3 regions of the Oceanobacillus sp. CF4.6 genome follow, and region 2 is predicted to be linked to each of the others. Evidence: riboswitches for the same ligand, from Rfam matches in the RefSeq annotation. Region 2 holds a riboswitch; each other region holds the start of a gene.
What was found. A riboswitch is a leader RNA that binds a small molecule or an ion and turns the genes downstream of it on or off. The one in region 2 is predicted to bind cobalamin.

Region 1 (5,070 bases), on a different contig from region 2:
CGACTTGTTTTAAATCAAGTGCTTTAATGAAAGTTGCTCCATCCTTTGCCATTTCAGCTATAGTAGATGGCGTTTTTACACTGGTTTCACCGACACCAGTATTATCAAAAAGAATAATTGGTCGACTTTCTGCTAAAGCACCAATCATATTAGGATCCCAGTTTTCCATTGTTCCACGGAAGTGAATGAAGAAAACAAGTGGAATTCCTGTTTCTTGACCGAATTTTCTATAGGCAAATCGGATTCCTTCAGCCTCGATATAACTTGATTTAGTTGGAATTGTAAATGTTGACATTGTATAGTCTCCTTTCGAACTTATTTGTTCGAGTATTTTGATATTGGATTTTATCTGTCGAGCTGTGACTTACTGTACATGTGGTGGTTATCTGATTTTCAATATAATTTTTCATTCTAATCTCTTGTAAAGGAAACAATTTACTCTACAAGTATACGTACAATTTTAATTGAAATAATTTGAGAACGAACATTCTCGAAAGAGTAGAAAAAAGAAAGCTTAATCCAAGACAGACAGTGTCATATCGATAATGCTTTCCAATTTTTCTTTATCATCGCTTGTTTTCGCTAATACTCGCAATCCCACTAATGAATTATGAATAAATTGGGAGAGATTTTCCGCATCATGATGATTTGATATTTCTCCTAATGTTTGACCTCGTAGCAATAGCTCGTACAGTAGTTTTTCAGTCTTTGAGAAACTATCCACAACTTTCTCTGCCACCTCTTCGTCTTGCAGGGATAATTCAACTGCTGTATTTACTGTTAAACAACCAATAGGTTTTTTTTCATTTTTATAAATTGCAATCTCAAATAAACGCCTGATGGCCTGTTTTACCGAATCCAGTGGCTTTACTTGCGAATCTATCTTGGTCCCTATTACCTCTTCATAGCGATCCAATGCTCTCATAAATAATGTGTGCTTATCGCCAAATGTATCGTATATACTTCTGCGATGGATGCCCATATGCGTGACTAAATCTTGCATCGAAGTTTTTTCATAGCCCTGTTTCCAAAAGAGTACCATAGCTTTTTGTAATACTTCATTTTCATCATATTCTTTGATTCTTGCCATCCAATTCCCCTCCTTTCTAAAAAACTATAGCAGCTCTTTATAACGTCGTTTAAAAAGTCTTTAAGTACTTAGAAGCTTGTTTTGAGAACGACCATTCTCATTTCTCTAAAAAAATATCACTTATCCCTTACCTTATATACCCTACGATATCATTTAGAGAACGATCAATCAATAAATAACTTCAGTAATTATTATGACATTTCTCTATGCTTCAGAACCATCGGATAGTGATTTTTTCTCAAATTATATTTCAACAAGAGAAAAATTGTTAATTAAATAAATTTTTCATCTTACATTATCCTGACTCTTGATTGCCTTGTTCCGCAATCTGGCCCGTTTGCTGAACAAAGACCAATCTAGACTCTTTCACTAAACTGCCCCGTTAGTTTAAGTGTAATCGTTCACAATATCTATATTTAGTTTAACATAAATTTTCAGATTACCTTGTAAAATCAAGCGAAAACTAATCAATTTTCAATTTAATGGTAAATTTAAGTATGTCAATTTACATTGATGGTCATTTTACATTACATTTTTAACGTTTGCGACAGGTAACAGAATCCGATGTCTGACTGAGACATTTTTTTAATTAACCTATTGTATTTTTCAGATAATAGAAGTATACTACATTACACGAGTAATGCACTAACTCGCATGAAGGGAGTTGCAGACTTGATTCTTAATTCCAATGGGTCGAAACCAATTTATATACAAATTGCAGGATGGATCGAAACAGAAATATTAAATGGAAAACTCAAAGAAGATGAAAAAGTTTATTCCCAATATAAGCTTGCAGAGATATTTACGATTAATCCTGCAACAGCTGCAAAGGGATTAAATATACTTTCTGATGAAAAAATTCTTTATAACAAACGGGGCCTTGGAAAGTTTGTGACCAAAGATGCTAAAGCAATCATTATGGATAAACGGAAAAATCAGACACTAAAGGGTTTGCTAAAGGAAGTGTCATTGGAGGCGGAAAGGTTAACCGTTGGGGAAGAAGAGTTAATTAAAATGCTTCAGGCTATTCATAACGAACGTAAGGGGGATGCGGAATGAATGTTATTGCATGTAAGGGGTTATCAAAAAAACGAGGACAACTTAAAGCTTTACATGATTTGTTTTTTTCGATTAAGGAAAATACGATTACCGGCTTAATCGGTAGAAATGGGGCAGGCAAGACAACGCTTTTAAAGATACTTACTGGTTATTGGAATGAAACATCTGGTGAGGTTAGCGTGTTTAAAGAAAAGCCATTTAATAATTTACTAGTCTCGGCAAATGTCATCTATGTGGATGATCAAATGGGTTTTTTTACGAGGCTGACATTAAAAGATATTTTAATCGAAGCGGAAAGATTTTATGTAAACTGGGATAAAAAACTGGCAATGCGTCTCTTTGATTATTTTTCTTTTTATCCAAATGATTTTCATACCATTTATCCAAAGGTAAAAAAAGTACATTTAATATGATTATCGACTTATTATCACGTTAGTCATCACTTAGAAGAGATTGAGGATTTACTTGAAGAGGTTCTGCTGATTGATCAAGTTAAAAAATACTTTCACCTTTCCATGGATGAATTGAAAGAATTTGCAATTGGTTTGACAGGAAGAACCGAAATAGTTATGCAGTGGGCAGCAAATAAAGAGGTAAACCACACAGGAACAGTAGGGGTAGACACAACTTATTGTGTCATAAAAAATGGTTATTTAAAGTTCCTGAAAACATAGAAATCAGTAGTGACTCGGATGTTTGGATAGAATATATAAAGTGATTGGGAAGCGTTCGATTCAATGAGCTATTAATAAATTATGTTATACTAAAAGGAATAAATATTTCGCTTTATGAGGACTTTGTATACAAAGTTGAACAGGGGAAGCTGGTGAAAATCCAGCGCGGTCCCGCCACTGTGAAAGAGGAGAATCCATCGAATTCCCTGTTTTAATAAAGGGAAGACAATGGGTTTGTTGATTCTGAGCCAGAAGACCTGCCATAAGGAAAAGTAGCATTTAAATCCTACGGGAGATAGGAGGGTGCATGAACTAATCTAATTTCTGTGCATTTTTTTGCAATGATAATGAGTAGTGTCATTCACAGGCATCTTCCGTAAAAGAAGGTGTTTTTTTATTTGATGAGGAGAAGATACAGTATGGATAAGATAGCTATTAGCGATACCAAAACAATTCAAACACGACTAGTTATGCCACCTGATACTAATCATTTAAATACTATTTTTGGTGGGAAAGTTCTTGCCTATATTGATGAAATTGCCGCTTTAACTGCCATGAAACATGCTAATAGTGCTGTTGTAACAGCTTCAATTGATTCAGTTGATTTTCTATCTTCGGCAAAGGTTGGAGATTCATTGTCCTTGGAGGCTTATGTTACGTATACGGGGACAAGCTCCATGGAAGTCCATGTCAAAGTAACCGCCCATGACTTAATAAGAAATGAAAAGAAATTAACGACAGAATCATTTCTTACCATGGTTGCAGTTAATGAAAATGGAAAACCTGTTCCGGTCCCTGGGGTATTCGCGGAGAGTGAAGTGGAGAAAGAGTTATATTCATCGGCACCAGCGAGAAAAGAGAATCGCCTACGACGTAATGCTTATAGGCAGAAACAGATGTAATGGCCAGGAGTTGTCCGACTAAACAATTTTGCTGAAAACGGTTAGTATTTATACTAAATGGTTGGAGGGATTAAAATGAACGAAAAAGTTGTGATTAACGACGTAACGATTGATGCTATAAACTTTCAAGAAGAAACAGTGAAAAAGGATGGAAGGGCATTAAAGAAAATAAGATTTGATTTTAAAGTAACCACAGAGGACTATCATGACATCACCACATTGCTGTATAAAAATGATTTCATGGTAAAGATGCCTGATAAAAGCCTTGAATTCCCAGCTGTTATTCATCGTTACTCCACCTCTATTACTAATTTGTATGAAGCAGGGGCGGTTGGCGATTTTAAATTGGAATTGTTGGAGAAAGCCTGAAGATCCACCTGTGACGTTCTTAGTCATAGGTTTTTTGGTATATGCAATAAAATCCACCCACAATTATCTGATTATCCTTTTATTATGAAGGGAATCTCCATTTGAATAGAGAAATAAATAATAATGAAATTTCTAAGGAGGTTGTTACATATGAATCCTTTTCTAATTGATTTTCCACAAAAATTTGAGACAGAACGATTGTTGATGAGGGCTCCCAGACCCGGAGATGGGAAAGCAGTAAATCAAGCAATTAAGGCATCTATTAATGAGTTGAGACCATGGATGCCATTCGCCAGGAACGTACCAAGCGAAGAGGAAACAGAAATTAATATTCGTCAGGCTTATATCAAATTTTTATCTAGGGAAGATTTGAGGTTTCATGTATTCTTAAAAGAAACGGGTGAATTTATTGTTTCTTCGGGCCTTCATCGAATCGATTGGAATGTGAGAAAGTTTGAAATAGGTTACTGGGCAGATAGCCGCTATACGGGAAATGGTTATGTTACGGAGGCTGTTGCTGGTTTGACCGATTTTGCTTTTAAGAAACTGCGAGCAAACCGTATCGAAATTCGCTGTGATGCCAAAAATAGAAAAAGTCGCGCTGTGGCAGAAAGATTAGAATTTAATTTAGAAGGAATTTTAATTAACGACGATATGTCTGCAGATGAAAGTGAGCTAAGGGACACTTGTATTTATGCGAAAATTAGAAAGTGATAGATATGCTTTTCCTTTGACCTTTAACATGCGATAATGACAAAAAATAGGATTGGATGAAATGATGACACAAATAATTGAATTAAAAGTAAAAGCGGACTTTATCGGTCACTATAAAAATAAATATCCATTGATTAATAAGGATGCAGTTGTGAATAACGAGTCATTGTCGTTGGAAGGTACCCTTGTCCATCTTGTGGATGATAATGGTACCTTTCTTGGCAAAGGATATTATGGAAAACAAAATAAAGGAATTGGATGG
Region 2 (5,070 bases):
TGACTTCCCCTTGGAGACTGCTCAATTTTCAAACCGCTCCACTTACTTTCGTAAAATTTCCACAATTTATCCACAGCTTTGCAAAACAATTCGTCTCCACCGAATTGGGTATCACCCGTACCAAATACCGCTATATTGTCTGGTTTATATCCAACTTCAAGGACAAAATCCTTTATTTCATCGGGTGTTTTCCCCATTTCCCATGTAAATGTTCCAATAAAAAAATAATCGTAGCACTCCGGATGAATGGGTGCGTCAATACCAATTCGGTGATTATCCACAGTGACACCTTCGTCTTTTAATTTCTTTTCCACGATTTCAGCGACCTCTTTTGTGTTCCCACTATAGGATACATATGCTATAAGAGCCTTCAACTTTCACACCACTCACATTCTTCGACATCGTTGGATGTTGACCGTACATAATACGTGGTCTTCAGCCCTTCCCGCCATGCCTGGAGATGAAGATCGAGTAAAACTGATGCTCGAATGGTATTTGGTACATAAAAGTTAAATGAAATACTTTGGTCAATATGTTTCTGTCTGACGGCATTCTGCTTAATCGACCAGCGCTGATCGACAATATAAGCGGAACGGCGGTAAATATCGTACGTATGATGATTTAAGTCTGGTGCTGTTACCGGAATCTTAAAGTCCTTTTTCTCCTCATTGTAAAATACATTAAAAATCGGATCAATGCTTGCGGTGGACCCTGCAATCATTGCGGTCGTTGAGTTCGGAGCAATAGCCATTAAATAGCCATTACGCATGCCATGCATGGCAACATCTGCCCAAAGAGCGACCCAAGCTTCACTTCGATAACCCTTTTCCGTAAAGTAAGCACCCGTACTCCACTTACTACCTTCAAATGCCGGATAACTCCCTTTTTCCTTACTCAGTTCCATACTATTTTTTATCGTTAGAAAGGCAACCTTTTCATACAGTTCATCAGCATAATTAACTGCATCTTCTGTTTCCCATTTTATATTTTCAAGGGCAAGAAGATGATGCCAGCCAAACGTACCCAGTCCGATTGCACGGTACTTTTTATTCGTCAGTTCTGCTTGTTTTATCGGTAATGTGTTGATATCAATCACATTATCAAGCATACGTACTTGGATTTTTATCAGACGATCCAACACATTATCCGGAACTGCTTTTCCAAGATTTATCGAACTTAAATTACAAACAACATAATCACCTGCTTGATACTTTTTAATAATGGTATTTTCGTTTTCAAGAAATTCCTCTACAAATTGAGTCGGGGACTGATTTTGGGTAATTTCAGTACATAAATTGGAACAATAAATCATTCCATTATGTGAATTGCTGTTCTGTCTATTAACTTCATCTCGGTAAAACATAAACGGAGTTCCTGACTCAAGCTGTGACTTCATAATCCGCTTCATAATATCTATGGCAGCTATCTTCTTTCGGGATAGCGCATCCGATTGTACACAAGCTTCATATTTCCTCCGCCATTCGCCATTTCCTTTTTCCTCATCATAAAAATCCTCCAGCGAAAATCCCATCACCTGGCGTACTTCGTGAGGATCGAATAAATACCAATCTTCCCGTTTATCGACCTTTTCCATAAAATAATCCGGTAAACATATACCCGTGAAAATATCATGCGCGCGCATGCGATCATCGCCATTATTCAGCTTCAAGTCCAGAAATGATTCGATATCTTTGTGCCAAACATCTAGATAGATGGCAATTGCACCTTTTCTCGTACCAAGCTGGTCAACACTTACCGCTGTATTGTTTAATTGCTTAATCCACGGAACTACGCCACTGGACATTCCTTTAAATCCTTTAATAGAGCTCCCTCTGGCACGTATTTTCCCCATATAGACACCTATGCCCCCGCCGTTTTTGGAGAGCTTGGCGATATCGGTATTGCTGTCATAGATCGATTGCAGGCTGTCATCCACCGTATCAATAAAGCAGCTGGATAACTGTCCATGTGTCTTTCCTGCATTTGTAAGTGTTGGCGTTGCCACTGTCATATACAGATTACTTAAAGCCCAATAAGCTTCCTCCACCAGTTTGGAGCGCTTTGCCAAGTCTTCATCCTGCATTAAATACATCGCTATGACCATCCAGCGTTCCTGGGGAAGTTCATAAATCTGTTTGTTATGATCTGTTGCCAGATAACGCGTTGCAATTGTATAGATACCTAAGTAGTTAAATAGATAATCTCGATCTGGTTGAATTAACTTCTCAAAAAGATCCATTTCTGTTTTCGAGTATTTGGAGTAAAGGTTTGGTGCATATATCCCTTTATCGGTTAACATTTGCACCAAATGATACAGCGATCCATAACGAGAATCCTCGCTATAGCTTCGATTGGCCGCTGCCTTACGATAAAGCTCCTTCAAATAAATTCTTGCTGCCGAAAACGTCCAGTCTGGATTCGACTCATCGATGTTTTCCAAGGCTATTTTTATAAGGATATCCATTGCTTTTTCTTCTGGTGTATCCTGATTGATTGTTTTCATTGCTTTCTCCATCAATTGGTTTACTTCTACGGATAGTCCTTTCGTAGATTCGTTAATCGTCTGTAAAATTTTGTCCTGTTGGTTAATGGTACCTGTAACCATCAGATCTACCTCCTTATATCTATATGTACAATGAAAAAGCCGTCCTTCCCCAAAGGATGAACGACTATAAAACGACAGAAATAGTTTGTATTCCTATCATCCCATAATCTCTCTTCCCGGAGAAGTGAAACTCAAAGTTGAAGGCAGGTCTCCTGACTTGTGTATCGTTTTACTAGAGTCCTTCCCATATTGCTGCCGTTAAACGAACAATATAGTGGAATTCTCGTTCATCCACACTTACAGTTGCGGGGACAGTCCCGGAATCTAACCGAGTTCCCTTTTAAGACAAATAATGTTATGTCACCTTAACTTTATATACAATATATAGTATTTTTAAATTCTGATAAGTCAATATCTAGTGTTAAGAGTAGCATAATGATATTACTTATGCAATCTTTTTCTATCGTTCATTTCTAGATTGATAGAGTTTTTAAGGGTCAACCTAATAAAACTGTAATATAAAAATACACACGCATTTTTAACATACCGCGTGTGTATTTGTTTAACATTATTTATCAACATAATTATCCCAAAACTACCCGATCGTCTTCAAACTGTTCGCCACGTATACGCTGGAACTCATTCAAAAGATCTTTTACAGTGAGTTCCTGTTTGGCTTCTCCTTGTGCTTCAAATATAATTTGACCTTTATCCATCATAATTAATCTGTTTCCAAGATCCAAGGCCTGTTGCATATTATGCGTCACCATTAACGTCGTTAGGCCAGATTCCCGGACTACTTTTTCAGTTAGTGATGTTATCAATTCTGCACGGGACGGATCCAATGCTGCCGTATGCTCATCAAGCAGGAGGATATTCGGTTGGGTAAATGTCGCCATTAATAACGAGAGTGCCTGTCTTTCACCACCCGACAGCAAACCAACCTTGGCGGATAGACGGTCTTCCAATCCAAGATTCAATGTTTTTAACTGTTCCCGAAACAAATCTTTTCTTTTCTTCGTTACTCCAGATTTTAATTTTCTTTTTTTGTTACGTGCGTAGGCCATCGCAAGATTTTCTTCAATTGTCATGGATGGCGCTGTTCCTGCCATTGGGTCCTGGAAAACCCTGCCGATAAATGCAGATCTTTTGTATTCCGGCAGGTGAACCACTTGTTTCCCGTCAATGATAACATCTCCAACATCAGGCTGAATGTTACCGGAAATCACATTCATCAATGTTGATTTACCTGCACCATTACTACCGATGACCGTTACAAAGTCTCCTTGTTGCATTTTCAAATTTATACCGTTTAATGCTTTTTTCTCATCCAGCGTACCTTCGTTAAACGTTACGGAAATATTAGCGATATTAAGCATGATTTTTCCCTCCTGACTGAGCACTAAGCTGCTGACGTTTTAGAAGTCTTCGTTTCTTTTCTTTTCTCGCGTGAAATATTCTTGGGCCTACTAATGCAATAATAACAATAATTGCCGTGATCAATTTCATATCGCCTGTCTCGAGAAAGTCTACTCGAAGTGCAAGCGTAACAATCATACGATAGATGATCGCTCCGCCGATGACTGCCAATGTTGCTCTAGCGATTGTTTTTGTACCAAAGAGAGCTTCACCGATAATAACGGATGCCAGACCAATGACGATCATTCCAATACCCATATTTACGTCTGCAAATCCCCCGAGCTGACCGATTAACGCACCAGAAAGTGCCACAAGCCCATTCGACAATCCAACACCGACAATCGTTAGGTTATCTGTATTAGCTGAGAGACTTCGGATCATCTTTTTATTGTCCCCAATTGCTCTTAACGCCAACCCTACTTCCGTTTTCAAGTAAAAGTCTGTAATCAGCTTAATGGCAATGGTAACAATGAGCATAATCAATACGATTCCCCATGTATTCGGGAATCGATCTAATCCGAATGCGGCAAGAAGCCCATTTAACACATCATCTATTCCAGTCATCGTCCAAATGGAATTCAGCTGATTAAATACTGTCGTTTCATTAAGCATGGATAATGTAGGCTGACCCAAAATTCTGAGGTTAATTGAATAGAGGGCAGTCATCATCAAGATCCCTGCAAGCAGTGCATTCACTTTACCTTTTGTATGTAATAAACCAGTTATACATCCCGCAATAAATCCAGCAAGCAATGCAAACAATGTTGCAAGCACTGGAGGGACGCCATTTACAATGGATAGAGCTGCTACTGCCGCTCCTGTAACAAAGCTTCCATCTACTGTCAGATCAGGAAAATCTAATACACGGAAGGTTAAGTAAACGCCTAAAGCCATAATGGCATAAATAACTCCTGATTCCACAGCACCGAACATTGATATAAACATAATTCTTTCCTCCCGCTACGTCTAAGTAAAGTATGTATAAAAGATATAGATTGCTTCAGTGAATATTAAAGGAGCCAGATAAGATAAATACCCGGCCCCAACAAGATTATTGCTCTACAAATTGTGCCTGATCGTCCCATTCAGAATTCCACTCGATACCT
Region 3 (5,070 bases), on a different contig from region 2:
AAAATTTTACGTATTCCTTTAGGTGGGAAGAGTGATAGAAATATAGCGATTGACGTTGTTCGAAGTTTACAAACACTAGTGAAAGACGTGGGATTACCAACGACAATCAAAGAATACAATATAAAGCAAAATGATATTGAAACTCTGACGGAAAATGGTATAAAACAAACTAGATTATTAAATCGCAGCCCGAAAAAATTAACCAAAAAAGATATTCGCGAAATTTATCAAAATTGCTATGATGGAAAACTAAAAAGTATAGAATAGGGAGAAAAAACGATGTACCGAACAATAATCGAACCAAGAGTTTCAGAGACCGATGGCGTAGGACATATTAATAATACAACAATTCCAATTTGGCTAGAAGCGGCACGCAATCCAATTTTTAAATTGTTTACTCCTGATCATTCTTTTGATAATTGGAAAATGATTATTTTAAATATCAATGTGGATTACCTCAGTCAAATATATTTTGGAAAAGAAGCGGAAGTGCGAACCTGGGTGAGGAAAATTGGAAATTCCAGTTTAGAATTATACGAGGAAATTCACCAAGGTGGAACACTTTGTGCTAAAGGGAAAGCAGTATATGTGAATTTCAATGTAGAGGAACAGCGCTCAGAGTCAATTCCAGTGGAGATTAAGGAAGAATTGGAAAAACATTTGTACGATAAATAGGGGGGATGAAGAAAAATAATTGTAGTCTTTATGTTAAAAAGGTAGAGCCGACACGAGATAATTTTAAATTAATCTGAGAAGAGTTTCATGATTTAAGATGGAGAAGCAGTTACAGATCTACGAAATAATGAATCTATTTATGCAATAGTTGAAGAAACGGTAAGTCATTTTAGGGGAATTGATATTTTAATTAATAATGCTGGTGTTTTATCAACCAGTTTTGCTATGGATGTCTCCGAGGAGGATTGGGATATGATGTTTCTTTTGGGAACGTTATTCACACAAATATTTCATCTTCCTATTTGGCTAGACATATTGGTTTGAAATCTGGTGTTCCTATTGAGGCTCCAGCTTTAACTCTCAATCGTTTATGTGGATCGGGTATGTAGGCAATTGTTTCAAGTACACAAAATATTTTCATGTTTCATATAAATGTTAGATTTTCTCCATAAAAGTACAGAAATCCCTAAAAGCATTACTCCGAATGCAAGGGAAGGCTCACCAAATATAATGTCATCGAACGGGAATCTGATTTCTGCAAGAACCCAACTTAAAGTCATATGACCACCTGTAGGCGTCAAAATAAATCCTGAAATTGCAAATCCAACAGACCAACCTTTTAATTGTCCTATTTTATTTTGTTTCAATTTAGTAAAAAAACTTATAATTAAAAGTAGTGCAACACCTGACGCATCCCCTTTAAATTTACATGCCTGTAAAACAAAAAAAGGGGCTCATTAAGAGCTCCTTTTAAAATTCATAATAAAGGCTTTTACAATGATTCCGTCATTCATCGGTTCTAAATCGAGTTCCGGAAGACGCTTAAATCCCATACGTTCATAAAGAGATAACGCTTGTTTCATAAAAAAGGCAGTATGAAGACCGATTTGTGCGTGTTTTTCTTCCCTTGAAACGTTTAAACAATGTTCCACTAACGCTTTTCCGATTCCTCTTCCACGAATATCCGGGTCCACCGAAAGCATTCGTATTTCTGGATATTCTTGAACATTCTCGCTAAATTCATACGCTTGAATAGAGGGAGGGAACAAAACAACACTCCCGACAATACGACCGTCTAGTTCGGTTACGTATATTTTTGCATTGTTTTTGGTATCATTATCCGAAAGAATGGTGCTTTTTAATACTTCCCAATGTTCTTTTGGAACCGATTGTTCATGTTCCTTGTAACTTTTTAACCGAAGGCTTCGAACCGCTTCTATTTCTTCAGGATTCATTTCTCTGATTTTCAAGTCCATTCATCTCCTTTAATTATCATTCTATCTTAATTATATACACCAAAGTTTTGCTTTTTGTAAAAAAACATTATTTTAGTTGCAAAAAAAGGAAGATGAACAACAATCTTAGAAAGTTGAATAGATTTTGAAAAAAACTATTTAACATAACCACTAGAAAGTAGTCAAACAACTTCCCATTACCATAACAAAATCTTTCAAGTAAGAATAATACACTAGTAAAGTGGTGAAACATATGAAACTAGAAAACAGTGCAGCAGTCATTACTGGTGGAGCAAACTGTCTTATTACCAGTATTCATTTGTATAACTTTGATAGCCTCTTTGAGTTTTTTTAGAGTCACTGAGATAACGGACGATAAAGCATTCTTACCACGCTAGGGTTTTCAATTTACAAAAAAGAGGAACTATTCTATAATTATCATTAACATAAAAAATAATCAGACAAATAGGTTTTTAAATGACTCCAATATGGAGATTCATTTAAAACGAAGAGGGAAGTTGGTGCAAAACCAACACGGTCCCGCCACTGTGAGCGATGAGGAAGGTTAAAAAATACCCACTGTGTGATTTACATGGGAAGGGTTAACCAACCGTTGATTCGTAAGTCAGGAGACCTGCCTATTTGTTTTTTAAGCTTCCTCGAGGAAAAGGAATGTTTAAAGTGCATCGTAATCTATCTCTCGTAGGTTTTGTGTCATACAGACCTGCTTTTAGAATACATATGTACCTTTCACATTTACGCTTTTCCATAGGGAATGGCGTTTTTTTATGCAAAAATATTAGGAGGAGAAAAGATGCGCGGCAATTTTTTTAAAAAGTGGGGATTATTAGGTCTTGTTCTTTTATTAAGTATTATGATTTTTGCAGGGTGTGGTGCACAGGAGGAAGAACAAACAACACAAGGTGAAGCAGGTGTATCTGATGTTGAAGAAACAAATGAGGATACTGATAAGGAATTAGAAGAAGGAAATGAAGAATTATTTCCGGTAACAATTACAGATGATGCTGATCAAGAGGTTACAATTGAAACCGAACCTGAATCAATTGTTTCAATTCAACCTAGTAATACCGAGATTTCATTTGCCCTCGGATTAGGTGATAAAATAATTGGTGTTTCAGACTATGATAACTATCCCGCTGAGGCTCTGGAAATTCAAAAGGTTGGTGCACAAGATATGAATGCGGAACTTATTCTAAAGCTTATGCCGGATGTAGCACTTGTTACTGATTATCATTACGAAAATCATCAAGATATTTTGAACCAATTTGAAGAAGTAGGAATTAACGTGATAGTTATTGGAAGCGCAACCTCTTTCAACGATGTATATGACCAGATTGAAATGATTGCGACTGCAACAGGAAGTCAAGCACAGGCGGAAGAAATGATTACAGATATGCAAGAGCGCCTCGAATCTATTAAAGAGAAAGCAGAATCTATTACAGATAAAAAGAAAGTTTGGGTTGAAGTGTCACCAGCCCCAGATATTTTTACAACAGGTCAAAATACGTTTATGCATGAAATGCTAGAGTCGATTAACGCCATAAATGCTGCAGAAGAAGAAGAGGGATGGGTGAAACTTACAGAAGAGGAAATTGTTACTTTAAAACCAAATATTATTATTACGACTTATGGGTACTATATAGAAAATCCGGCGGAAGAAGTATTGTCTCGTGAGGGATGGGCGGAGGTTCCTGCCGTGAAAAATGAACAAGTATTTGATGTTGATAACGATACGGTTACAAGGCCAGGTCCTCGCCTAATCGAAGGGGTGGAGACACTTGCTGAGCTCATCTATCCGGAAGTATTTAACGAGTAAAATCGTTTGGTTGTATGTTTTAAGTGGAGGGCTTGTACTTGGTACAGCTCTCCTTGGTTTATTGGAGAGCAGTGTAACCATCCCCATTCCTACAATTTTACATATCGTTTCTGAAAATGCTTTAAATATTGGATGGCTGAACGATATTCCTAAAAATGAAGAAATGATCATATGGAACATCCGTTTACCAAGAGTTTTACTTGCACTCTGTGTTGGTTCATCTCTAGCATTGGCTGGTGCTGCCTTTCAAGGACTTTTACGAAATCCATTAGCAGATCCTTATACAATTGGAGTTTCATCAGGTGCTGCTTTAGGGGCAGTGTTCGTTTTGTTTTTTCAGGTAACCATTATTGGATTAGGAAGTTTCACACTTCCAATATTTGCAATTATTAGTGGATTTATATCTTTGCTCATTGTATTTGGCTTAGTTCGATTAAGCAATAAAGGTTTAGCAATTGAAACGATAATCCTGGCAGGAATTATTGTAAGTGCTTTTATAGGATCTATCGTATCTTTAATCATTTCATTAGCAGATCAGGATTCCATGATGGAAATTATCTACTGGCTATATGGAAGTGTTGCCATGAGGGGGTGGAGTCACGTTCAGCTAATCCTGCCCTTTATGCTTATTGGCATCTTTATTCTTCTCATTCACTATCGTGAGTTAAATGCACTAGCATTAGGTGAGGATGCGGCTGATCACATTGGAGTAAATGTAAAAAGAGGGAAAATATTTATATTAATTGGTGCATCGTTATTAACAGGTGCTTCTGTCGCGGTTTCTGGTTCAATAGGGTTTGTTGGTCTTGTGATTCCCCATCTCGTTAGACTTGTAACAGGTCCGAACCATCGACACGTCCTGCCATTATCTATGCTAGTTGGGGGAGCTTTTCTAATTTTAGCAGATTTAATTTCAAGAACTATCATTGCTCCGAGTGAACTTCCGATTGGTGTCATTACAGGGTTAATTGGTGCTCCAATCTTTGCGGTATTACTTGTTCGAGAAAGGATTAATAGGAAGGGGTAGAATCATGATTAAAATAGAGAATTTAGCAGGCGGATATAAAAATACCCCCATTATTAAAGACCTTCATCTAGAAATTGACAGAGGAGAGTTTTTTATGCTACTCGGGCCAAATGGGAGTGGTAAAACAACATTATTTAAACTCATTACAGGTCAACTGCCCATTCAGAAGGGGAAAATTCTTCTATCTGGAAAAGAAATAGCGTCTCTTTCGAAGCTTGAAAAGGCAAGGAAAGTGTCCGTACTAACACAAGAAGTCCAAGTTTCATTTGATTATACAGTCGAGGAAATCATTAGTC

Region 1: it holds a riboswitch for cobalamin, as region 2 does, so the genes downstream of both, ACHABU_RS14595 (acyl-CoA thioesterase) here and ACHABU_RS08115 (ribonucleoside-diphosphate reductase subunit alpha) in region 2, are expected to answer to the same signal.
Region 3: it holds a riboswitch for cobalamin, as region 2 does, so the genes downstream of both, ACHABU_RS05375 (ABC transporter substrate-binding protein) here and ACHABU_RS08115 (ribonucleoside-diphosphate reductase subunit alpha) in region 2, are expected to answer to the same signal.

The regions. Positions count from the first base shown of each region.
Region 1 covers NZ_JBIMEX010000009.1:160,655-165,724, reverse strand. Annotated here, with positions in the region: gene ACHABU_RS14615 (alpha/beta fold hydrolase) at 1-295, opposite strand, end outside; gene ACHABU_RS14610 (TetR/AcrR family transcriptional regulator) at 515-1,090, opposite strand; gene ACHABU_RS14605 (GntR family transcriptional regulator) at 1,763-2,149, shown strand; gene ACHABU_RS14600 (ATP-binding cassette domain-containing protein) at 2,146-2,562, shown strand; cobalamin riboswitch at 2,922-3,102, shown strand; gene ACHABU_RS14595 (acyl-CoA thioesterase) at 3,243-3,725, shown strand; gene ACHABU_RS14590 (DUF3219 family protein) at 3,801-4,094, shown strand; gene ACHABU_RS14585 (GNAT family N-acetyltransferase) at 4,245-4,808, shown strand; gene ACHABU_RS14580 (class I SAM-dependent rRNA methyltransferase) at 4,873-5,070, shown strand, end outside.
Region 2 covers NZ_JBIMEX010000003.1:263,683-268,752, forward strand. Annotated here, with positions in the region: gene ACHABU_RS08110 (flavodoxin) at 1-374, opposite strand, end outside; gene ACHABU_RS08115 (ribonucleoside-diphosphate reductase subunit alpha) at 371-2,605, opposite strand; cobalamin riboswitch at 2,731-2,928, opposite strand; gene ACHABU_RS08120 (ABC transporter ATP-binding protein) at 3,130-3,924, opposite strand; gene ACHABU_RS08125 (ABC transporter permease) at 3,917-4,909, opposite strand; gene ACHABU_RS08130 (ABC transporter substrate-binding protein) at 5,016-5,070, opposite strand, start outside.
Region 3 covers NZ_JBIMEX010000002.1:366,055-371,124, reverse strand. Annotated here, with positions in the region: gene ACHABU_RS05405 (iron-containing alcohol dehydrogenase) at 1-267, shown strand, start outside; gene ACHABU_RS05400 (acyl-CoA thioesterase) at 280-675, shown strand; partial or broken gene ACHABU_RS05395 (hypothetical protein) at 811-876, shown strand; gene ACHABU_RS05390 (hypothetical protein) at 921-1,064, shown strand; partial or broken gene ACHABU_RS05385 (DUF981 family protein) at 1,074-1,349, opposite strand; gene ACHABU_RS05380 (GNAT family N-acetyltransferase) at 1,413-1,925, opposite strand; cobalamin riboswitch at 2,361-2,566, shown strand; gene ACHABU_RS05375 (ABC transporter substrate-binding protein) at 2,725-3,747, shown strand; gene ACHABU_RS05370 (FecCD family ABC transporter permease) at 3,710-4,774, shown strand; gene ACHABU_RS05365 (adenosylcobinamide amidohydrolase) at 4,779-5,070, shown strand, end outside.